Regions from separate parts of the Streptomyces sp. NPDC031064 genome, predicted to be linked through region 3. Evidence: riboswitches for the same ligand, from Rfam matches in the RefSeq annotation. Region 3 holds a riboswitch; each other region holds the start of a gene.
The links. Region 3 has a riboswitch for cobalamin ahead of ACZ46W_RS23690 (ABC transporter substrate-binding protein). Riboswitches for the same ligand answer to the same signal wherever they lie in the genome.
Positions count from the first base shown of each region.

Region 1: linked by a shared signal. The riboswitch ahead of cobN (cobaltochelatase subunit CobN) and the one ahead of ACZ46W_RS23690 (ABC transporter substrate-binding protein) in region 3 are both predicted to bind cobalamin.
Region 2: linked by a shared signal. The riboswitch ahead of ACZ46W_RS22840 (energy-coupling factor ABC transporter permease) and the one ahead of ACZ46W_RS23690 (ABC transporter substrate-binding protein) in region 3 are both predicted to bind cobalamin.
Region 4: linked by a shared signal. The riboswitch ahead of ACZ46W_RS08215 (ribonucleoside-diphosphate reductase subunit alpha) and the one ahead of ACZ46W_RS23690 (ABC transporter substrate-binding protein) in region 3 are both predicted to bind cobalamin.

Region 1 covers NZ_JBVIGF010000004.1:383,354-388,904, forward strand. Annotated here, with positions in the region: gene ACZ46W_RS17085 (precorrin-8X methylmutase) at 1-442, opposite strand, end outside; gene ACZ46W_RS17090 (cobalamin biosynthesis protein CobG) at 439-1,635, opposite strand; cobalamin riboswitch at 1,647-1,776, shown strand; gene cobN (cobaltochelatase subunit CobN) at 1,813-5,457, shown strand; gene ACZ46W_RS17100 (GNAT family N-acetyltransferase) at 5,454-5,551, shown strand, end outside.
Region 2 covers NZ_JBVIGF010000006.1:235,000-240,550, reverse strand. Annotated here, with positions in the region: gene cbiQ (cobalt ECF transporter T component CbiQ) at 1-700, opposite strand, end outside; gene ACZ46W_RS22845 (energy-coupling factor ABC transporter substrate-binding protein) at 707-1,096, opposite strand; gene ACZ46W_RS22840 (energy-coupling factor ABC transporter permease) at 1,093-1,776, opposite strand; cobalamin riboswitch at 1,807-2,023, opposite strand; gene dhaM (dihydroxyacetone kinase phosphoryl donor subunit DhaM) at 2,090-2,494, opposite strand; gene dhaL (dihydroxyacetone kinase subunit DhaL) at 2,491-3,105, opposite strand; gene dhaK (dihydroxyacetone kinase subunit DhaK) at 3,114-4,106, opposite strand; gene ACZ46W_RS22820 (DUF6528 family protein) at 4,226-5,107, opposite strand; gene ACZ46W_RS22815 (peptidoglycan-binding protein) at 5,224-5,551, opposite strand, start outside.
Region 3 covers NZ_JBVIGF010000006.1:443,484-449,034, forward strand. Annotated here, with positions in the region: gene ACZ46W_RS23680 (acyl-CoA dehydrogenase family protein) at 1-555, shown strand, start outside; gene ACZ46W_RS23685 ((2Fe-2S)-binding protein) at 530-1,399, opposite strand; cobalamin riboswitch at 1,376-1,560, shown strand; gene ACZ46W_RS23690 (ABC transporter substrate-binding protein) at 1,591-2,670, shown strand; gene ACZ46W_RS23695 (FecCD family ABC transporter permease) at 2,667-3,770, shown strand; gene ACZ46W_RS23700 (ABC transporter ATP-binding protein) at 3,767-4,585, shown strand; gene ACZ46W_RS23705 (oxygenase MpaB family protein) at 4,882-5,551, shown strand, end outside.
Region 4 covers NZ_JBVIGF010000002.1:317,175-322,725, reverse strand. Annotated here, with positions in the region: gene ACZ46W_RS08230 (carbon starvation CstA family protein) at 1-212, shown strand, start outside; gene ACZ46W_RS08225 (YbdD/YjiX family protein) at 233-445, shown strand; gene ACZ46W_RS08220 (GNAT family N-acetyltransferase) at 528-1,031, shown strand; cobalamin riboswitch at 1,086-1,208, shown strand; gene ACZ46W_RS08215 (ribonucleoside-diphosphate reductase subunit alpha) at 1,347-3,719, shown strand; gene ACZ46W_RS08210 (ribonucleotide-diphosphate reductase subunit beta) at 3,719-4,732, shown strand; gene ACZ46W_RS08205 (ribosomal maturation YjgA family protein) at 4,734-5,099, shown strand; gene ACZ46W_RS08200 (D-Ala-D-Ala carboxypeptidase family metallohydrolase) at 5,104-5,551, opposite strand, start outside.

The sequences.
Region 1 (5,551 bases), on a different contig from region 3:
GGCGGAAGAGGGCGGTGGGCGCGTTGCCCACCGCGACGACCGACCCTTCGAGCCGGTCCCGCCACAGCTCCAGCGCGGCCGCGCTGCGCGTGGTGCCCAGCTCGGCGGCGAGCGCCGGGACGGACGGGTCGGAGAGCGTGCAGACCACGTCGTTGTCCGCGGGCAGCCGCTTGCGCGTAATACCGCTCGCGACCATCTGCGCGTCGCACAGGATCGGCGCCCCGGCGCGCAGCGCCTCGCGGGCGCGGGCCACCACGCCCGGCGTGTACGCCAGGTCGCGGACGAGGTCGACCATGCCGCAGGCGTGGATCATCCGCACGGCGACCTGGCTGACGTCGGCCGGCAGGTCCGCGAGATCCGCCTCGGCGCGGATCGTGGCAAAGGACTGGCGGTAGATCTCCGCCCCGTCCTTCTCGTAGTCGAACACTCTGCTCTCGCTCATTTCGTCGATCCTTGTACGGTCATCTGGTACGCGCCCTCGCCCGTCGCCACCATGTCGGTCCACGTGACGCCCTGCGGGTGGCCGCAGCGGCGGGCGCACCCCGACCAGTGGACGGGCAGCGCACCCTCGCGGGGGCGGGCGTCCGCCCGCACGTCGGACAGGGACTTGCCGCAGCCGGGGCGCCCGGTGCACGCGCTGACGCCGATCCAGGGCGAGTCGGTACGGGTGATGAACCCGGCCCCCTCCAGGGCGCGCAGCCGCTCCTCGGCCGCCGCCCGGCCGGCGTACCCGGGCAGCACGAAACCCCGCCACGGGGTGACCCGTACCTCCCGGGCCGGCAGCAGCGCGCGGAACTGCGCCGACGTCACCCTGCCGAGCCGGGCGAGGACGCAGACGGTGCCGTCGTCGAGTACGCCCGGCGGGGGCGGCGCGCTCGTCGGGCACACGAAGTCCTCCGCGGGCTCCGCCGCGATGCCCGCCCGCCTCAGGTGTCCCGTCACGTCCACGTCCTGCCCCGCCGGCAGCTCCCGCACCCGCCACGCCCCGGTGCCCGCGGCCCGCGCGGCCGTCAGGAACGCCTCGGCCGCCGCGAGCGCGGCGCGGGGCGCGTCCGCGCCGGCCACCCGGTATGTCCGGTCCGCGACCCGGAGCAGGGCGGCGCCGTCCGGCGCTGCGAGCAACGTCACATCGGCGGCCAGACCCGCGACGTCGCCCCGCCCGTCGTCCACGGCGAACAGGAAGCGGCCCGACAGCTCCACCGTCCGGTCCTCGCCGCACACCAGCTCGTCCAGCTCCACCGCCCAGGCCATGACGTCCGCCCCGGCGAGCGGTGAGACGACCATGTTCCGTACGCGCTCGTGCCGTTCGGAGGCGGGCAGCAGCCCGGCGTCCCGCAGCGTCCGGGCGAGGCCCAGCCCGCAGCTCTCGCCCAGCCCGCGCAGCTCGATGTTGCCTCGCGAGGTGAGGGAGAGGTGCCCGTCGCCGAGCCGGTCGGCGGCGTCGGCCAGCACGTCGACCTGATGAGGCGTCAACACACCTGTGGGTACGCGGAGTCGGGCGAGGGCGCCGTCATCGGCGCGGTGCAGCCGCAGCGCGCCCGGGCAGGCGTCACCGCGGTCCCGGACACGGTCCCGTATGTGCGCTTCACCCCGGTCCCGGGGGTTTGGTGAGCTGGGCGGCATGGCGGCGAGCATACGCGCAGCCTCTACTATGCAGACGGCACAGGGTCCCAGGGCCCTAGGGAGGAAGCCCGGTGGGAATCCGGCGCGGTCCCGCCACTGTGAGTCCGGCGGAAACCGGACGAGTCAGGAACTCCCGCCGTCCTACGACCACCCGGGGCGCGGACACCCCGAGGAAGGCCTGCGCACGCCATGACGCACGCGACGACGCCCGCCACCGGCCCCGAGGCGACGCCCGCCACGACGATCCTGCTGCTGTCGCACTCCGACACCGACCTGCTCAGCGCCCGCGCCTCCGGCGGACCCGTCGCGTACCGGTTCGCCAACCCCGCCCGGCTCCCGGTGGACGACCTGCCCGGCCTCCTCGACGGCGCCGACCTCGTCGTCGTGCGCCTCCTCGGCGGCATCCGTGCCTGGGAGGAGGGCCTGGAGGCGCTGCGCGCGACCGGCAAGCCGCTCGTCGTCCTCACCGGCGAACAGGCCCCCGACGCCCAGCTCATGGAGACGTCCACCGTCCCGATCGGCATCGCGGCCGAGGCGCACGCCTACCTCGCGCACGGCGGACCGGACAACCTGGAACAACTCGCTCGTTTCCTCTCCGACACCGTCCTGCTGACCGGCCACGGCTTCGAGCCCCCGGCCGCCGCCCCCACCTGGGGCCCGCTGGAGCGGACCGCGCGCAACATCACCGGCCCCACGGTCGCCGTGCTCTACTACCGCGCCCACCACATGAGCGGGAACACCGCCTTCGTCCACACCCTGTGCGACGCCATCGAGGACGCCGGCGGTCGGGCGCTGCCCCTGTACGTGGCCTCCCTCCGCGCCCCCGAGCCGGAGCTCCTTCAGAGCCTGGGGATGGCCGACGCCGTCATCACCACCGTCCTCGCCGCCGGCGGCACCAAGCCCGCCGAGGCCCAGGCGGGCGGGGACGACGAGTCCTGGGACGCGGGCGCGCTCGCCGCCCTGGACGTCCCGATCCTCCAGGCGCTGTGCCTGACCGGCTCGCGCGCCGCCTGGGAGGAGAACGACGAGGGCCTCTCGCCGCTCGACGCCGCCAGCCAGGTCGCCGTCCCCGAGTTCGACGGCCGGCTCATCACCGTCCCGTTCTCCTTCAAGGAGATCGACGCCGACGGGCTGCCCGCGTACGTCGCCGACACCGAGCGCGCCGCCCGCGTCGCCGGGATCGCCGTACGCCACGCCCGGCTGCGCCACATCCCCAACGCCGACAAGCGCCTGGCGCTGGTCCTGTCCGCGTACCCCACCAAGCACTCCCGCATCGGCAACGCCGTCGGCCTCGACACCCCCGCCTCCGCCGTGGCCCTCCTGCGCCGACTGCGCGAGGAGGGGTACGACTTCGGCGCCGAGGAGGTCCCGGGCCTCGCGTCCGGCGACGGCGACGAGCTGATCTACGCCCTCATCGAGGCGGGCGGCCACGACCAGGACTGGCTCACCGAGGAGCAGTTGGCCAAGAACCCGGTCCGCATCCCGGCCGCCGACTACAAGCGCTGGTACGCCACGCTGCCGGAGGAACTGCGCGAGAACGTCGAGCAGCACTGGGGCCCGCCGCCCGGCGAGATGTTCCTCGACCGGTCCCGCAACCCGGAGGGCGACATCGTGCTCGCCGCCCTCAGGCGCGGGAACCTGCTCATCCTCATCCAGCCGCCGCGCGGCTTCGGCGAGAACCCGATCGCGATCTACCACGACCCCGATCTGCCGCCCTCGCACCACTACCTGGCCGCCTACCGCTGGATCGCCACCCCGGCCTCCGACGGCGGCTTCGGGGCGGACGCCATGGTCCACCTCGGCAAGCACGGCAACCTGGAGTGGCTGCCCGGCAAGAACGCGGGCCTGTCCGCCGCCTGCGGCCCCGACGCGGCCCTCGGCGACATCCCGCTGATCTACCCGTTCCTGGTCAACGACCCCGGCGAGGGCACCCAGGCCAAGCGCCGCGTCCACGCCACGCTCGTCGACCACCTCGTCCCGCCGATGGCGCGCGCCGAGTCCTACGGCGACATCACGCGCCTGGAGCAGTTGCTGGACGAGTACGCGCAGATCTCCTCCATGGACCCGTCCAAGCTGCCCGCCATCCGCGCCCAGATCTGGACGCTCATCCAGGCCGCCAAGCTCGACCACGACCTGGGGCTGGAGGACCGCCCGGACGACGACGGCTTCGACGACTTCCTGCTGCACGTCGACGGCTGGCTGTGCGAGGTCAAGGACGCCCAGATCCGCGACGGCCTGCACGTCCTCGGCGGCGCCCCGACCGGCCCCGAGCGGGTCAACCTGGTCCTGTCCATCCTGCGCGCCCGGCAGATCTGGGGCGGTACGCAGTCCCTGCCCGGCCTCCGCGAGGCCCTCGGCCTGGACGAGTCCGCCGCGACCCGCACCACCGCCGACGAGGCGGAGGCCAAGGCCCGCGCCCTGGTCGAGGCGATGGAGGCCGCCGACTGGAACCCGGCCGCCGTGCCCGCCGTCGCCGAGGGCCACGGCGAGCAGGTGGCCGCGATCCTCGACTTCGCCGCCCGCCAGGTGATCCCGCGCCTCGCCGCCACCACCGACGAGCTGGACCACGCCGTCCACGCCCTCGACGGCGGCTTCGTCCCGGCGGGCCCCTCGGGCTCCCCGCTGCGGGGCCTGGTCAACGTCCTGCCGACCGGCCGCAACTTCTACTCCGTCGACCCCAAGGCCGTCCCCTCCCGGCTCGCCTGGGAGACCGGCCAGGCGCTCGCCGACTCCCTCCTGGAGCGGTACCGCACCGACAACGGCGAATGGCCCACCTCCGTCGGCCTGTCCCTGTGGGGCACGAGCGCGATGCGCACCGCCGGCGACGACGTCGCCGAGGCCCTCGCCCTCCTCGGCATCCGCCCCGTCTGGGACGACGCCTCACGCCGCGTCACCGGCCTGGAGCCCATCCCGCTCGCCGAGCTGGGCCGCCCGCGCATCGACGTCACGCTGCGGATCTCGGGCTTCTTCCGCGACGCGTTCCCGCACACCATCGGGCTCCTGGACGACGCGGTGCGCCTCGCCGCCTCCCTCGACGAGCCCGGCACTGACAACTACGTACGCGCCCACGCGCAGGCCGACCTCGCCGAGCACGGCGACGAACGCCGTGCCACCACCCGTATCTTCGGCTCCCGGCCGGGGACGTACGGCGCGGGCATCCTCCAGCTCATCGACTCGCGCGACTGGCGCACCGACGCCGACCTCGCCGAGGTGTACACGGTGTGGGGCGGTTACGCGTACGGGCGCGGCCTCGAAGGCAGGCCCGCCCGCACCGAGATGGAGACCGCGTACAAGCGCATCGCGGTGGCGGCCAAGAACACCGACACCCGCGAGCACGACATCGCCGACTCGGACGACTACTTCCAGTACCACGGCGGCATGGTCGCGACCGTCCGCGCGCTGAAGGGCACGGCCCCCGAGGCGTACATCGGCGACTCGACCCGCCCCGAGACCGTCCGCACCCGCACCCTCGTCGAGGAGACCTCCCGGGTCTTCCGCGCCCGTGTGGTCAACCCGCGCTGGATCGAGGCGATGCGCCGCCACGGCTACAAGGGCGCGTTCGAGCTGGCCGCGACCGTGGACTACCTCTTCGGCTACGACGCCACGACCGGTGTCGTCGCCGACTGGATGTACGACAAGCTCACCGAGACGTACGTCCTGGACCCGGAGAACAAGGCGTTCCTCCAGGAGGCCAACCCCTGGGCCCTGCACGGCATCGCCGAACGGCTGCTGGAGGCCGAGTCGCGCGGCATGTGGGAGAAGCCCGACCCGCGCGTGCTGGAGGAGCTGCGGCAGGTGTACCTGGAGACCGAGGGCGAGCTGGAGGACAAGTGACCATCACGGTCGGCGCCGAGGACAAGGAACTGTCGGCCCGCCTCGACAAGGAGCTGACGGCCTTCAACCAGGCCGCCACCGGCGCGTCCGACGA
Region 2 (5,551 bases), 210 kb from region 3:
GCAGCGCGGCGGTCGCGCCCAGGAACCGCCCGGAAACGACCGCCCGCGGCACCAGCACCCGCAGCGTGCCGTCGTAACCGCGCCCGGCCAGGCCCGTCTGGAGCCGCGCCGCCCGGTCGAAGGCGCGCACGAACGCCGTCGCGCCCAGGCCCGCGAGCGAGCGCCAGGTGGCCGCCCGGCTGGTCAGCCCGAGCCGCGCCGTCTGCGCCTCCCGGACCCGCCGTACCGCGTCCAGCAGCAGGAAGCTGATCCGGTACATCACCAGCGCCACGTCCACCACCGCGGCCGGCACGCCCGCCCGCACCAGCCGGGGCAGCACGTCGGACACCGGCGTGGTGAACGCGAACAGCAGCACGCCCAGCGAGGCCGCCGACGTGCGCAGCAGCAACTGCCCCGCGTGCACCGGCCCGTCCGGCGCCAGCGAGACCAGCCCGCCCGCGCCGCCCACCTGGAACAGCAGCGGCACCGCGCCCGTCACGCAGAAGCCGAGCGGGATGCGCCACGCCCGCCAGAGCTGCCGCGGCGCGACCCCGGCCGGGCCGAGCAGCACCGCCACGGTGGCAGCCGCCACGAGGACCGCGCCCGGCCACGGCGGCAGACAGATCGCGAGCACCGTCAGACCGAAGCCGAGCACGGCCTTCTCGCACGGGTGACGGCGGCGCCAGCGACTGCTGTGCGCCGCCGCGTCGATCGGCAGCACCGGCGGCTACGCGGAGGGCTGCCGGTCGGCTGCGCCCGCGGCGTCGTCCGGCGCACCGGCGTCCGGCGCCTGCGCACCCCCGGCCCCCGCCAGCGCCTTGGCCTCGCCCTGCCGGCGACCGCGCCGCAGCCCGAAGTAGTACGCCAGCACGCCCGCGCCCAAGGCGGCCTGGAGCGAGAACAGCGCCGACTCCACCTCACCGGACGGCGGCTCGTACAGCGGGCTGAACCACGGCTTGTAGTCCGGGTGCGACTCGGTGATCGCCGTCTCGGCCTGTCCGTCGGCGCCCGTGAATGGCTCCTCCTTGTGGTCGCCCATGCCCAGGGCGAGCGGGAGGACGGCGAGCGCCACCACGACGAGCAGCAGCAGTGTGTTGATCCTGGCGTTGCGGCTCATCGGACCACGGCCTCCTTCTTCACCGGCAGGACACCGAGGCGGGCCAGATCGCCCTTGCTGGACTGCATCAGCAGCCGCATCACCAGCACGGTGAGCAGGCCCTCGCTGACGGCCAGCGGGATCTGCGTGACGGCGAAGATGCCGCCGAACTTCGCCAGCGCACCGGCCACACCGCTGCCCGGGTCCGGGAACGCCAGCGCGAGCTGCACGCTGGTGACGCAGTACGTGGACAGGTCGGCGACGAACGCGCCGAAGAACACGCTCACCATCAGCGGCACGTCGAACCGGCGCAGCAGCCAGTACGTGCCGAAGCCCGCCCACGGCCCGACGATCGCCATCGAGAAGGCGTTGGCGCCCAGGGTCGTCAGGCCGCCGTGCGCCAGCAGCAGCGCCTGGAAGAGCAGCGTGATGGTGCCCAGCACCGCCATGATCGGCGGCCGGAACAGGATCGCGCCCAGGCCCGTACCGGTCGGGTGCGAGCAACTGCCCGTCACCGAAGGGATCTTCAGGGCGGACAGGACGAAGGTGAAGGCACCGGACGCGCCGAGCAGGAGAGTCGATTCGGGATTGGCCTTGACCTCCCGGGTCAGGGCCCGGACGCCATGGGCGACGAAGGGAGCGGCGGCGACGGTCCAGGCGACCGCGTGCACAGGGGGCAGATACCCCTCGGCGATATGCATGATGTGGGAGACCCTCTCCAGCACCTCGTGGATGGACAACGCGCCCTGGCCGGTCTCCTGGCTGACGGGATGGCATGGGGGCATGCCGCCGCGACTCCGCCTTCCCGGACCCCGCGGTCTCCCGCGGTGTTCCAGTGGCTTCCCGGGGTGGTTTCCCAGGGAGTGGAGCCGGACTTCCCGATCACAGTGGCGAGGGCCGCACCGGTACCGCACCGGTTTCCCGTACACCAAGGCCCTGCGACAGTAGTGCGTTGACCAGGTACATCACAACCCGCACACCGGTGCGGGCACCGGCTCCACCCACCGGACGCCGTCATTCCTTGCGATAGCCGTACGCCTCCGACGCGGCCGTCACCACCGCGTCCAGGTCACCGCCCGCCGACGCCGTGACCACCGCCGCCACCGCGCCCTCCACGAACGGGGCGTCCACCAGCCGCGTACCGTCGGGCAGCTCGTCGCCCTCCGCGAGCAGGGCCTTCACCGTCAGGACCGCGCTGCCCAGGTCCACCAGGACGGCCACCCCCGCCCCGCCGTCGACCTCCGTCGCCGCCTGGGTGATCAGCTCCGCGCTGGTGCCGAGCCCGCCGTCCGGGGTGCCGCCCGCCGCCGCCACCGGCACGGTCCCACCGCCGCCGGCGAGGCCCCGGGCCAGCTCGGCGACGGACGACGCGACCGCCGCGCTGTGCGAGACGAGCACGATGCCCACCCGCGCGCTCACCGCGCCCCCTCCGCCTCGGCGAGGGCGGCGATCAGCAGGGCCGAGGACGTGGCGCCCGGGTCCTGGTGACCGACGCTGCGCTCACCGAGGTAGCTGGCCCTGCCCTTGCGGGCGAGCATCGGTACGGTCGCCAGCGCCCCCTGGTTCGCGGCCTCGGCCGCCGCCGCGAACGACTCACCGAGCGACTCGGTCAGCGACGCGACGGCCGGCTCCAGCGCGTCCAGCATCGTCTTGTCCCCGGCCGCCGCCCCGCCGAGCTGCGCCACCGCCGCCACACCCGCCCGCAGCGCCTCGGCGAGCTGCACCGGCGCCACCTCGGCGGCGTCGCCCAGCGCCTTGCCGGTGCGCCGCAGCAGCGTCCCGTACAAGGGGCCCGACGCGCCGCCGACCGTCGAGATGAGCTGCCGCCCCGCGAGCACCAGCACGGCCCCCGGCGTGCCGGGCGGCTCGTCCTGAAGGGCCTTGACCACCGCGGCGAAACCGCGTTGCAGATTGGCGCCGTGGTCGGCGTCACCGATCGCCGAGTCCAGCTCGGTGAGCCGGCCGGCCTCCCGGTCCACGGCCGCGGCCGCGGTCGTCATCCAGCGCCGGAAGAACTCCGCGTCGAGCACCACGGGCCTCACATTCCCCACCGCAGTGCGGCCGTCCGCACCGGCGCGTCCCACAGCCGGAGCATCTCCTCGTCCGCCTCGCACAGGGTCACCGAACAGCCGGCCATGTCGAGCGAGGTCACGTAGTTGCCGACCAGCGTACGGGCCACGGCCACGCCCCGCTCGCCCAGCACCCGCTGGACCTCGGCGTTGAACCCGTACAGCTCCAGCAACGGCGTCGCCCCCATGCCGTTGACGAGCACCAGCACCGGGCCGCCGGGCCTCAGGTCCTCCAGCACGGCGTCCACCGCGAAGTCGGCGATCTCCCGCGCGGTCATCATGGGCCGCCGCTCCCGGCCCGGCTCGCCGTGGATCCCGACGCCCAACTCCAGCTCACCGGGCGGCAGGTCGAACGTCGGGCTGCCCTTCGCGGGCGTGGAGCAGGCGCTCAGCGCCACGCCGAAGCTGCGCGAACCGGCGTTCACCCGCCGGGCGATCGCCTCCACCCGCTCCAGCGGGGCACCCTCCTCGGCGGCCGCGCCGGCGATCTTCTCCACGAACAGCGTGGCCCCGGTCCCGCGCCGCCCGGCCGTGTACGTACTGTCCGACACGGCCACGTCGTCGTCCACCAGGACCTTGGCGACCTGCACGCCCTCGTCCTCGGCGAGCTCGGCCGCCATCTCGAAGTTCAGGACGTCGCCGGTGTAGTTCTTGACGACGAACAGCACGCCCCGCCCGCTGTCCACGGCCGCCGCCGCCCGCACCATCTGGTCCGGCACGGGCGAGGTGAACACCTCGCCGGGACAGGCGGCCGCCAGCATCCCCGGCCCGACGAACCCGGCGTGCAGCGGCTCGTGCCCGGACCCGCCCCCCGACACCAGGGCCACCTTCCCGGCGACCGGAGCGTCGCGCCGTACGACGACCCGGTTCTCCACGTCCACGGTGAGTTCGGGATGCGCGGCCGCGATCCCGCGCAGCGCGTCGGCGACGACGGTCTCGGGTACGTTGATGAGCATTCTCAACGGTGCCTCCCGGCAAGAGTGTCGGACACGCCCGAGGCTACCCGCGCGGTGCCCGGGGCGCAGTCGGTGTGCTCCGGCGGCCGGGCGGCCGGGAGCACACCGTGCCGCACCCCCGTCGCTCAGTGGAACCGGGTGGTGTAGATCCGCGCCTTGTAGATCTGGGCGCCCTGCCGGGTGCGGTTGCCCCCGGCGGAGAAGTGGACGGTCGAACCGCCCCAGACCGAGTCCTCGATGTCGGGGTCGGCCGTCCACATCGCCTGGCCGCCGGCGTGCCGGACGTAGGACTTCACATACGGCATCTTGGCGATGACGGTGGCGGCCCGGGTCGCCTTGTCGACCGAGTAGACACGGTGGCTGTCGGTGACCAGCAGGGTGCCCGGCCGGGCGTAGTCGGGCTGGATGTCGTGGCCGTTCCCGGCGATGGTGATGTCGGGGCCGTGCTTCTCCAGCCGCGCATCCCGCAGCTTGCCCTTGACGCGGTACGTGCGGATCAGCGTGCCGCCGGTGACCCACAGCAGCTCGTTCTGCTCGTCCCACAGCACCCCGTGGGCCTTGGTGAAGGTGAGCGTCTGCACCTCCTTGAGCGTGGCCGGGTCGCTGCTGGAGGGGCCGAAGACGTGCAGCCGGTCGCGCGAGCCGGCCACCACGACCGTGCCGGCGTGGGGCACCCGCTCGATGCTGTGCGGGTAGCTGGTGATACGGGCCGACCACATCAGGTCGGCGCGGGTCAGGTGGGTCTTGTCCGTCATGTTGACGATGCCGGCCCGGCCCTCGCCCGGTTTGCCGAACGTCATCAGGGCGATGGCCCCGTACCGCTGGGTCTCCCTGAAGCGGATCTCGAACGGGTGGTCCCAGCCGGGCGCGTTGCCCGTGCTGAAGCTCCACCGCACATTGGCGTCGGTGAACTGGGCCGTCCGGTCGAAGACGAGGACCTGGCCCTTCTTCTGCTCGGTGATGGCCACCTTGTAGGCGGCAGCGGCCTGGGCCGCCGATGCGTCCATCTGGCGTCCTCCCTGGACTCTCGCGGAACTCTCGCGTCGGGTGACCGGGACAGCGGGGCCGGGCGTCCCCTCGTGTGACGCCCAGCCCCCCGGTCTCCCGGTCGGTGCTGCTCGCGTCAGAAGGAGCCCGCGTTCAGGGCCTTCTGGAGCAGGCGGGTGGTGTCGGCGTCCCAGGTGCCGCTCAGCGCGGAACCGAGGTGACGCTGGAGGGCGGTGATCGTCTCCGGACCGACGATGCCGTCCGCCTTGGCCTTCACGTAACGCTGGAGCGCCGTGATGGTCAGCGGCCCGAAGGCGCCGTCCACCTCCAGCCCGGCCTTGGCCTTGTCGTTCAGCGCCCGCTGGAGCGCGGCGCAGGTGGCCGGCCCGAACTGGCCGTCGACCTCCAGGGCGCCGGTCTTGGCCACCACGGCCATGGGCCGGATCGGCTTGTTGCGCCCGGCG
Region 3 (5,551 bases):
GCAGGTGCGGGTGGCGTGGCCTTCGACCGGGTGGCCGTCGCGCCCGCGCAGGTCATCGGTGCCCGGCCGTACGACGAGGAGTCGACCGCGCCCTTCACCGCGCTCGCCGCCCCCGCGCTGCGGCTCGCCCTGTGCCACGTCGGCCTGGGCATCGCCGAAGGCGCCCTCTCCGAGGCGCGCGACGCCTGCCCCGGTGGCCGGCTGCCCGCCACCGACCCGGACGTCCTCCTCGCGTTCGGGGAACTGGCGTCGGCGGCCCGGACCGCCGCCGCGGTGGTCGAACGGGCGACGGCGGCGATGGCCGGGGCCCTGGAGGCGGGGGCGCGCATCGACGCGGACGAGCCCGCCGACATCGCCGCCCTCGTCGCCACGGCCGAGACGGTCACGGCCGAGGCCGCCCTGCACATCACGACGCGGGTGCCGGCACTCGCCGACGCCCCCGGCCTCGACCGGTTCTGGCGCAACGCCCGCGTCCTGACGGCCGGCCGCTCCACGGCCCACCGGCTCCGCGACATCGGCGAGCACTACCTCAACGGCGCGTACCGGCCGGGCTGAGCACGCAGTCGCCGCAGTAACCGGCTCCGGGCACGCGGTAGTAGAGGCAGCAGCTACGGCGCCGGTACGTCAGGGGCACGGCGGTGAAGGCCCCGGCGCTCGCGAGCGGCTCGCGTGCCAGCAGGGCGGTGACCAGCGGGAGCGGTGGGCAGGGGGCGTCGGGGACGTGGGCGGTGAGCACCCGGACGGCGCCGATGAGCGCGGAGGCGGCGTTGCCCCGCAGCACGTGCGGGGACAGCGCGGAGTGCTCCCGCAGCGCGTCACCCAGCGGCAGCAGGTTGCGCACGACGACGGTCTCGTGCAGGGCCAGGGGCACGTCGTCGCCCGCCACCCCGGACACCTCCGGCAGCCACAGGTCGATCGGGCCGGACTCGGCCGGGCGCCACCACAGGCGGTCGGGCGCGAGGTCGGGCACGCGCCCGGTGAGCGCGGCGGTGGCCAGGGCGACCGACCACAGCCGGGCGGCCGTCCCGATGTGCAGGGTCGAGGCGGCGACCCGCCGCTGCCCGGCCCCGGACCGCCGCCCGGTGCCGAGCCGCCGGCCGACCGCCGCCACGTACGCGTCCAGCGCGCCGTCCCGGTCCGTGTACAGGTCGGTGAGCGGCCGGAAGCACGCGGCGTCGGGGCGCGGCCCACAAGCCACGGCGAAGTAGGGGCCGATGGCGCGGACGCGTGCGAGGACGTCAGGGGTGGGAGTGCCGTCCGGCGACGATCCGTCACACACGCGCGGGCACACGGGTGCCACCGTCCTCTCGGTCGTGAGGTCGAAGGCAGGATCGCAGAGGCACCGCACCGCACGCCAGGTCCGCCCGGTGGCACCGGCCACGTAGTATCGCCTGGTCATCACCGCGACGGGAGACAGGAAGCCGGTGCGATTCCGGCACGGTCCCGCCACTGTGACCGGGGAGTGGAACCCTTCGAGAAGGCCACTGCGCACCACGCGCGGGAAGGCCGGGGGAACGTCGATCCGGGAGTCAGGACACTGGCCTGTCGCGGGCCCGTTCCGAGGAGCGCGGACTCCCCAGGAGGCTTTACGTGTACGACGGCACGCCCCGTCCTCATTGGTTCCCCCGTCCCCTTTTGTTCCCCCGTCCCCGGTTGTCCCCCGCCGCCCGCCCGCGCCCCCGCGCCCGGCGCGCCGTGGTGCTGGCCGTCGCCCTGTCGGCGGCCCTGCTGGCCGGCTGCGGCGGCCCCGGACGGGCGGCCGACGACCGGAAGGCCACCGCGCCGTCCGGGCCGGGCTTCCCGGTCACCATCGACAATTGCGGCACCCGCACGACGTACGACAGGCCGCCCTCCCGGGTGGTCACCATCCACCAGCACCCGGCCGAACTGATGCTGGCGCTGGGGCTGAAGGACCGGATGGTCGGCACCGCCTTCCCCGACTCGGCCGTTCTGCCCAGGCTGCGGAAGGACTTCGAGGCCGTCCCGGAGCTGGCGGAGAGGGAACCGTCCTTCGAGAAGGTCCTGGAGGCCGAGCCGGACTTCGTCTACGGCGGCTACGGCAGCGCGTTCGCCGAGAACGAGGGCCGCTCCCGCAAGGCGTTCGCCGACGCGGGCATCGACACCTACCTCAACCGCGAGTACTGCGGGAAGAAGCGGGTGTCCATGCAGGACACCTACGACGAGATCCGCACCATCGGCTCGATCTTCGGCGTGCGGGACCGCGCCGACCGGCTCGTCGCCGACCTCCGGGGACGTATCGCCAGGACCACCGAGGCGGTGAAGGGCGCGCCCGCCGTGCCCGTGTTCGTGTACGACAGCGGCGACAAGTCGGCGTTCACGGCGGGCGGCAAGAGCCTGGGCACCGAGATCATCCGGCTGGCCGGCGGCCGGAACGTCTTCGACGACCTCGACCAGGTCTTCGGGGACGCCTCCTGGGAGCAGGTCGTGGCCCGCAAGCCCGAGGTGATCGCCATCTACGACTACGCGGGTGCCGGGAACGTGGAGCGGAAGAAGAAGTTCCTGCTCTCGCAGCCGGCCCTCGCGGACGTCCCGGCCGTGAAGAACAAGCGGTTCGTGGTGCTGCCGCTGACCGCGACCCTGGTCGGCGTACGGCCGCCGTACGCGGTCGAGGACCTGGCGCGCGCGCTGCACCCGGAGAGGTTCCGGTGACGGGCCCGGCGAAGGCCACGGCCGCTCCCGAGCCCACCGGCCGCCCGCGGCGGCGGAGCGCACCCGCTTTCGCCGTGACCCTGGCCGTCCTCGGCGTCCTGCTCCTGGCGTCGGTCACGGCAGGCATGGCCATCGGTTCGGTTCACGTACCGCCCGGCGAGGTGTGGGGCATCGTGACGCACGCGCTGGGCGCCGACCGGCCGGAGCCGGTGTGGTCCCGGGCGCGCGAGACGATCGTCCTGGACGTGCGGGCGCCACGGGTGCTCCTCGGGGCGGTGACGGGCGCCGGGCTCGCGGTGGTGGGCACCGCCATGCAGGCCCTGGTGCGCAACCCGCTCGCGGAGCCGTACCTGCTGGGTGTGTCGTCGGGCGCGTCGCTGGGCGCCGTCATGGTGATCGTCTTCGGGGTGAGCCTGTTCGGGCCGGTGTCGCTGTCGGTGGCCGCGTTCGCCGGGGCGCTGCTCACGCTGGTGCTCGTGTACAGCACGGCGCGGGCGGGCGGCCGTATCACCTCGGTGCGGCTGGTGTTGTCGGGCGTGGCCGTCGCGGCGGTGCTCACGGCCGTGATGGACCTGCTGCTGCTCACCTCCGACCGGGGCAACGAGGCGCGTGCCGTGCTCGCCTGGACGCTCGGCGGCCTGGGCGGCGTCCAGTGGGGCACGCTGTGGCTGCCGGCCGCCGCCCTGCTGGCCGGCATCAGCGCCCTGCTGGTACGGGCGCGCTCGCTGAACCTGCTGCTGGCGGGCGAGGAGGCGGCCACGACGATGGGGCTGGACGTGGCGCGGTTCCGGGCCCGGATGTTCGTCCTGCTGTCGCTGGTCACCGGCGTGCTGGTGGCGGCGGCCGGGCCGATCGGCTTCGTCGGCCTGATGCTGCCGCACATCGTGCGGCTGTTCGTCGGCGGGGACCACCGCCGGGTGCTGCCGACGGCCGCGCTGGCCGGGGCGGTGTTCCTCGTCTGGGCCGACATCGCCGCCCGTACGGTCGCCGCGCCGATGGAGATCCCCGTCGGCGTCCTGACGGCGCTGTGCGGCGGGCCGTTCTTCCTGTGGCTGATGCGCCGGGACGCCCGGCGGGACACCGGCGGAGGTGTGGGATGACCGCGACCGAGCTGACCGTCGAGGGGGTCACGCTCACCGCCGGAGCGCGCCGTCTCGTGCGGGACGTGTCCCTGACCGCCCGGCCCGGCGAGGTGATCGGCCTGGTGGGTCCCAACGGCAGCGGCAAGTCCAGCCTGCTGCGCGCCGTTTACCGCGTGCTGCGCCCCGATTCCGGGTGCGTACGGGTGGACGGGGCCGACGCCTGGTCGCTGCCGGTGCGGCGGCTGGCGCGCACGCTGGCCGCGGTGGTGCAGGAGACGGGCGCGGACTTCGACCTGACCGTGCGGGAGGTCGTCGCCATGGGCCGTACGCCGCACAAGCGGCTGCTCGACGGCGACACCGCCGAGGACGCCCGGCTCATCGCGACGGCGCTCGCCTCGGTGGACGCGGCCGGCCTCGCCGACCGGTCCTTCGGCCGCCTGTCGGGGGGCGAACGCCAGCGGGTGCTCATCGCCCGCGCCCTGGCCCAGCAGCCCGCGCTGCTGGTGCTCGACGAGCCGACCAACCACCTGGACGTCCGGCACCAGTTGGAGGTGCTCGGCCTTCTGCGGCGGCTTCCGGCGACGGTCCTGGTGGCGCTCCACGACCTGAACCTCGCCGCCTACTACTGCGACCGCCTCTACGTCCTGTGCGACGGAGAGGTCCACGCGTCCGGCCCGCCCGCCGAGGTGCTCACCGCGCGGCTGCTGGCCGAGGTGTACGGCGTGCGGGGCGAGGTGGCCGTCCACCCGCGCACCGGTGCGCCCCAGGTGACGTTCCTCCCCGAGGAGCGGGCCGAACGGGCCGGGACGGCGGTGGACCAGCCGGCTCCGTGACGGTGCGGTGCGGTGGTTGGCCCGGGCCGGGCTCCCCGGCGTCCCCCGGGGGCCCGGCCCGGCGTTGTCTCCGGTGACCCGAGCCGTGGCGTCACCGGCCGCAGCGGGGCGGAACGCGCCCCCTTCATGCGCCCGGCGCACTTCCACGTACCCCCGACGGGGCATCGCGGGCCGGTCCCGGCAGGGGCAAGATCACGAGCGGTGATCTTGCCCAGCAGCCGGCCTGGCCGGCTCGCCGCCATGCCCGGAGCCGGGTGGGTCACCCCCCACTGTTGAACGACGAACGGAGTTTCACCGTGGCATTGACGACCGAGACCGTCGCCGCCGAGCTGGACGCCGCGAGCAAGGTCGGGGACCCGGCCGCCGACGCGCTGGTGTCGGACCTCATCGACAACCGGGAGGTCGACGGGGTCAACGGCCTGTTCCGTACCATCAACACCCTCAAGCCCGGTCAGGACCGCTCACATCTGCCCGAGCGGCTGGCCGAGTTCCTGCACGAGGCGGAGGCGGAGCCGCCGGGCTGGAGCGAGGCGGACGTCAAGGCCGCGGAGGGGTTCTTCGGCCACCACCACGGCGAGGTCTCCATGCTCCAGGGCACCGTCGGCCTGATCGGCACCTACCTCTCCCCCACCGGGGCGTTCACCCTCCGGTCCACCGGCCGCCTGGGAGGCGTCGAGGGCCCGGGCCGGCGGCTGTCGCAGTCCTCGCGGCTGTTCATCGACATGGGCAAGCAGGGCGTCATGCGGGACGGGACGCTCGCCGCGACCGTCACCAAAGTGCGCCTGGTGCACGCCTCGGTGCGGCAACTGCACAAGAAGAGCGGGGAGTGGGACTACGCCAAGTGGGGGGAGCCGGTCTCGCAGAAGTACACCACCGGCGCGGCCTGCGTCTTCAGCAGCCAGATCCTCCAGGCCATGAAGAACCTGGGCATCGACGTGTCCAAGGACGACGCCCATGGCTTCATGT
Region 4 (5,551 bases), on a different contig from region 3:
GGCGGGTCTGCTACAAGGCCATCACCAACCCGGCCGGCGTGAAGCTCTCCGAGGTCCCGTACACCCCCTCCAGGCTCGTCGCACCCGCCGGGCTCTTCCCCACGGCGGAGGAGAAGGCAGAGCTGGTGGCCGCCGGCCTCGGCCCCGAGGGCGGCATCCGCGAGGACGGCGGCAGCGGTGACGAGGTGCCGGCCGGGACCGGCTCCCGGTGAGGACCGCGGTGAGGCCCCCCGTGACCGCACGGCCGGACGGCCGGCTGCGACGCGCCGTCAGGTGGGTGCGCTGGTACGTCCGCGAGGTCTCCGGCGAGGGCGCGTACGACGCGTACGTCGCCCACGCCCGGCGCTGCGACCCGAGCGCCGAGGTGATGACCCGGCGCGAGTTCGAGCGCAGGCGCACCGACGCGCGGGAGGCGGACCCCCGCGACGGGTTCCGCTGCTGCTGAGCGGGTGACCGCACGACGGGCCGCCGTGTTTCCGGAGACGGAAATGCGGCGGCCCGTCGCCGTACCCCTCCACACTCGGACCATGGACATCACCATCAGGGCGGTACGGCCCGAGGAACACGGGACGCTCGCCGACATCACGGCCCAGGCGTACCTCGGGGACGGGCTCCTGGCCTTCGGGGAGAGCGACGAGTACCTGATCGCGCTGCGGGACGTGGCCCGGCGGGCCGCCGGCGCGGAGGTGCTCGTGGCCGTGGAGCGGGACGAACGGGTGCTGGGCGGGGTGACGTTCGTCGCGCGGGGCGGCGGTCCGTGGGCGGGCCTGGCCCGCGACGGGGAGGCCGAGCTGCGGATGCTCGCGGTGGCCCGGGAGGCGCGGCGGCGGGGCGCGGGTGAGGCGCTCGTCCGGGCGTGCGTGGAGCGGGCGCGGGCGGTGGAGGGGTGCGCGCGGCTGGTGCTGTCCACGCAGGCGTCCATGCGGGCGGCGCACCGGATCTACGAGCGGCTGGGGTTCGTCCGGACCCCCGAGAGGGACGTGCGGCCCGTCCCGGGCGTGACGCTCCCCACGTACGCGCTGGCCCTCTGAGGCTCTGACCGACACAACATGTGGGGGGTGCCTCAACTCGCGCCCCCCACATGTATGCTCGTCCTCGCTGTCGCCGCAGGGGAATCCGGTGGAAATCCGGAACTGTCCCGCAACGGTGTGTTGGTGTGCCTTTGTGTACGTACGAGTCCGAAGACCTGCCGACAGCGCGCCCGGACCGTCCGGCCCGGGTGCCCAGACGTCCGGGCCTCGCGGAATGGGCCGGTGGACGCGGTGCCCCGCACCCTGTGCCCGGGTGTGCCCGCTCCCCTGCCCGCGTCCGCGGTGGCCCCGAGCCGAGCGAGGGAGAGCCCCCACGTGACCATCGCGCCAGCCGATCCGGCTTCAGCAGTCGCAGTCACGGACACGACGGAGACGGACGGACCCGGGACCGTACTGCTGCGGACCCTGACCGACCTGACCGCCGATCTGCCCGACACCGACCCGGGCCGGGTCGCCGCCGCCGCGCTGCGGGGCCGGCACGCCGGTTCGGACGAGGCGGAGCTGCGCGAGCTCGCCACCGAGGCGGCCGCCGGGCTGATCTCCGAGGACCCCGCGTACTCCCGGCTCGCGGCGCGGTTGCTGACCGTGACGATCACCAAGGAGGCGGCCGGTCAGGGGGCGGTGTCGTTCTCGGCGTCGGTGGCCGTGGGGCACCGGGAGGGTCTGATCGCCGACCGTACGGCCGCGTTCGTGACGGCCCACGCCGACCGGATGGACGCGCTGATCGACCCGGCCGCCGACGACCGGTTCGGCTACTTCGGGCTGCGGACGCTGTACTCGCGCTACCTGCTCCGGCACCCGATCACGCGCAAGGTGATCGAGACGCCGCAGCACTTCATGCTGCGGGTGGCGGCGGGGCTGGCCGAGGACGATTCGGTCCGCGCCCTGGACGAGGTGGCGTCCCTGTACGGGCTGATGAGCCGGCTGGACTACCTGCCCTCCTCCCCCACGCTGTTCAACTCCGGTACGCGCCACCCGCAGATGTCCTCGTGCTACCTGCTGGACTCGCCGCTGGACGAGCTCGACTCCATCTACGACCGCTACCACCAGGTGGCGCGGCTGTCGAAGCACGCGGGCGGCATCGGTCTGTCGTACTCCCGCATCCGGGCGCGCGGTTCGCTGATCCGCGGCACCAACGGGCACTCCAACGGCATCGTGCCGTTCCTGAAGACGCTGGACGCCTCGGTCGCGGCCGTGAACCAGGGCGGGCGGCGCAAGGGTGCGGCGGCCGTGTACCTGGAGACCTGGCACGCGGACATCGAGGAGTTCCTGGAGCTGCGCGACAACACGGGTGAGGAGGCGCGGCGCACGCACAACCTGAACCTGGCGCACTGGATCCCGGACGAGTTCATGCGCCGGGTCAACGCCGACGCCGAGTGGTCGCTGTTCTCGCCCGTCGACGTGCCGGAGCTGGTCGACCTGTGGGGCGACGAGTTCGACGCCGCCTACCGCGCCGCCGAGGCCAAGGGGCTGGCCCGCAAGACCATGCCGGCCCGTGACCTGTACGGCCGGATGATGCGCACCCTGGCGCAGACCGGCAACGGCTGGATGACGTTCAAGGACGCCTCGAACCGTACGGCCAACCAGACCGCCGAGCCGGGCCACACGGTCCACTCGTCCAACCTGTGCACCGAGATCCTGGAGGTCACGGACGACGGCGAGACGGCCGTGTGCAACCTGGGCTCGGTCAACCTGGGCGCGTTCGTGTCCGGCGGGGACATCGACTGGGAGCGGCTCGACGCGACCGTCCGTACGGCCGTCACGTTCCTGGACCGGGTCGTCGACATCAACTTCTACCCGACCGAGCAGGCCGGGCGGTCCAACGCCAAGTGGCGGCCGGTGGGCCTCGGCGCCATGGGCCTCCAGGACGTCTTCTTCAAGCTGCGACTGCCGTTCGACTCCCCCGAGGCGCGTGCCCTGTCGACCCGCATCGCCGAGCGGATCATGCTCGCCGCGTACGAGGCGTCGGCCGACCTCGCCGAACGCAACGGCCCGCTGCCCGCCTGGGAGAAGACCCGCACGGCGCGCGGGGTGCTGCACCCCGACCACTACGACGTGGAGCTGACCTGGCCGGAGCGGTGGGAGGCGCTGCGCGCCCGTATCGCCGAGGTCGGCATGCGCAACTCGCTGCTCCTCGCCATCGCGCCGACCGCGACGATCGCCTCGATCGCGGGCGTGTACGAGTGCGTCGAGCCGCAGGTGTCCAACCTGTTCAAGCGCGAGACGCTGTCGGGCGAGTTCCTCCAGGTCAACTCCTACCTGGTGGAGGAGCTGAAGCGGCTCGGCGTGTGGGACGCGCAGACCCGTGAGGCGCTGCGCGAGTCCAGCGGCTCGGTGCAGGGCTTCACCTGGATCCCGGCCGAGGTGCGCGAGCTGTACCGGACGGCGTGGGAGATCCCGCAGCGCGGCCTGATCGACATGGCGGCGGCGCGTACGCCGTTCCTGGACCAGTCGCAGTCGCTGAACCTGTTCATGGAGACGCCGACGATCGGCAAGCTGTCGTCGATGTACGCGTACGCCTGGAAGCAGGGCCTGAAGACGACGTACTACCTCCGTTCGCGCCCGGCGACCCGGATCGCCCGTGCCGCGTCCGCGGCTCCCGCCGTCCCCGTACCCGCGCAGGTGACTCCGGAAGACGCCGTCGCCTGCTCCCTGGAAAACCCCGAGTCCTGCGAGGCCTGCCAGTAATGACCGTGGAGAACAAGAACCTGCTCGACCCGGGCTTCGAGCTCACCCTGCGCCCGATGCGCTACCCGGACTTCTACGAGCGCTACCGGGACGCCATCAAGAACACCTGGACCGTGGAGGAGGTCGACCTCCACTCCGACGTCACCGACCTCGCCAAGCTGACGCCCGGCGAGCAGCACCTGATCGGCCGGCTGGTGGCGTTCTTCGCGACGGGCGACTCGATCGTGGCGAACAACCTGGTGCTGACGCTCTACAAGCACATCAACTCCCCCGAGGCGCGGCTGTACCTGTCGCGGCAGTTGTTCGAGGAGGCCGTGCACGTCCAGTTCTACCTGACGCTGCTGGACACCTACCTCCCCGACCCGGAGGACCGCGCGGCCGCGTTCGCCGCCGTCGAGAACATCCCCTCCATCCGCGAGAAGGCGCAGTTCTGCTTCCGGTGGATGGACTCGGTCGAGAAGATCGACCGGCTGGAGACGAAGGCCGACCGCCGCCGCTTCCTGCTGAACCTGATCTGCTTCGCCGCCTGCATCGAGGGCCTGTTCTTCTACGGGGCCTTCGCGTACGTGTACTGGTTCCGCTCGCGCGGTCTGCTGCACGGCCTGGCGACCGGCACCAACTGGGTGTTCCGCGACGAGACGATGCACATGAACTTCGCGTTCGAGGTCGTCGACACCGTCCGCAAGGAGGAGCCGGACCTCTTCGACGACGAGCTCCAGCAGCAGGTCACCGACATGCTGAAGGAGGCCGTGGCGGCGGAGCTCCAGTTCGGCCGCGACCTGTGCGGTGACGGCCTGCCGGGCATGAACACCGAGTCGATGCGCCAGTACCTGGAGTGCGTCGCCGACCAGCGCCTGACACGCCTGGGCTTCGCCCCGGTGTACGGCTCGGAGAACCCGTTCTCGTTCATGGAGCTCCAGGGCGTGCAGGAGCTGACGAACTTCTTCGAGCGCCGCGTCTCCGCCTACCAGGTGGCGGTGGAGGGTTCCGTCGACCTGGACGAGGACTTCTGACGTGGTGCGGGCGCGGCTCGCGGCCTGTGCCGCCGCCGCGCTGACCGTCGCCGCGGGCCTGGGTGTCAGGTCCGCGGCGACGGGCGCGTGGGCCACGTACGCGGGGGACGCGCTGTACACGGTGCTGGTCGTGGCGCTGGTGGTGGCGGCCGCGCCGCGGCTCCGGCCGGTGGTGGCGGCCGGGGTCGGCTTGGCTTTCTCGTGCGCGGTGGAGCTGTTCCAGTTGACGGGCGTCCCGGCCGCGCTGGCCGCTCACAGCAGGCTCGCGCCGCTGGTCCTCGGCACCTCGTTCCACGGCCCGGACCTGCTCTGGTACGCGGTCGGCGCGGGCGCCGCGTGGGCGGTGCTCGCCCGCCGGGCGGCCTGACCGGTCAGATGCCGCACTGGGAGGCGGACCAGTAGCGGCTCGCGCGGTGGTCGACGTGGGTGTGGTCGCCGTGGCCGGGGTAGCCGGGGCCGAGGATGCCGTTGAAGCCGTGGTTGCGGGCCTGCTGGGCCAGTTTGCACAGGGAGTGCGGGCCCGCGCCCAGGTCTGCGGCGTCCCCGTACAGGTGGCGGCTGCCGGACGCCCCGCCGACGGCCTCGTTGCAGGCGTACGACCGGAAACCGCTGGTCACGGTGATGGGCTGGTCGCCGAGCGCGTGGCGCATGGCCTCCAGCTTCCACATGGTGCGCAGTGCGTTGGCCTTGGCGGTGGTGGCATCCACCGCCCCGCCCGCCCAGGTGGTGTTGCAGTCGTTGAGCTCGCCGTAGCCGAAGTGCACGGGCGTGCAGTCGTCGTCCTGGAGGGCGTAGAGCTTGCTGAAGGTGGCGGACCCG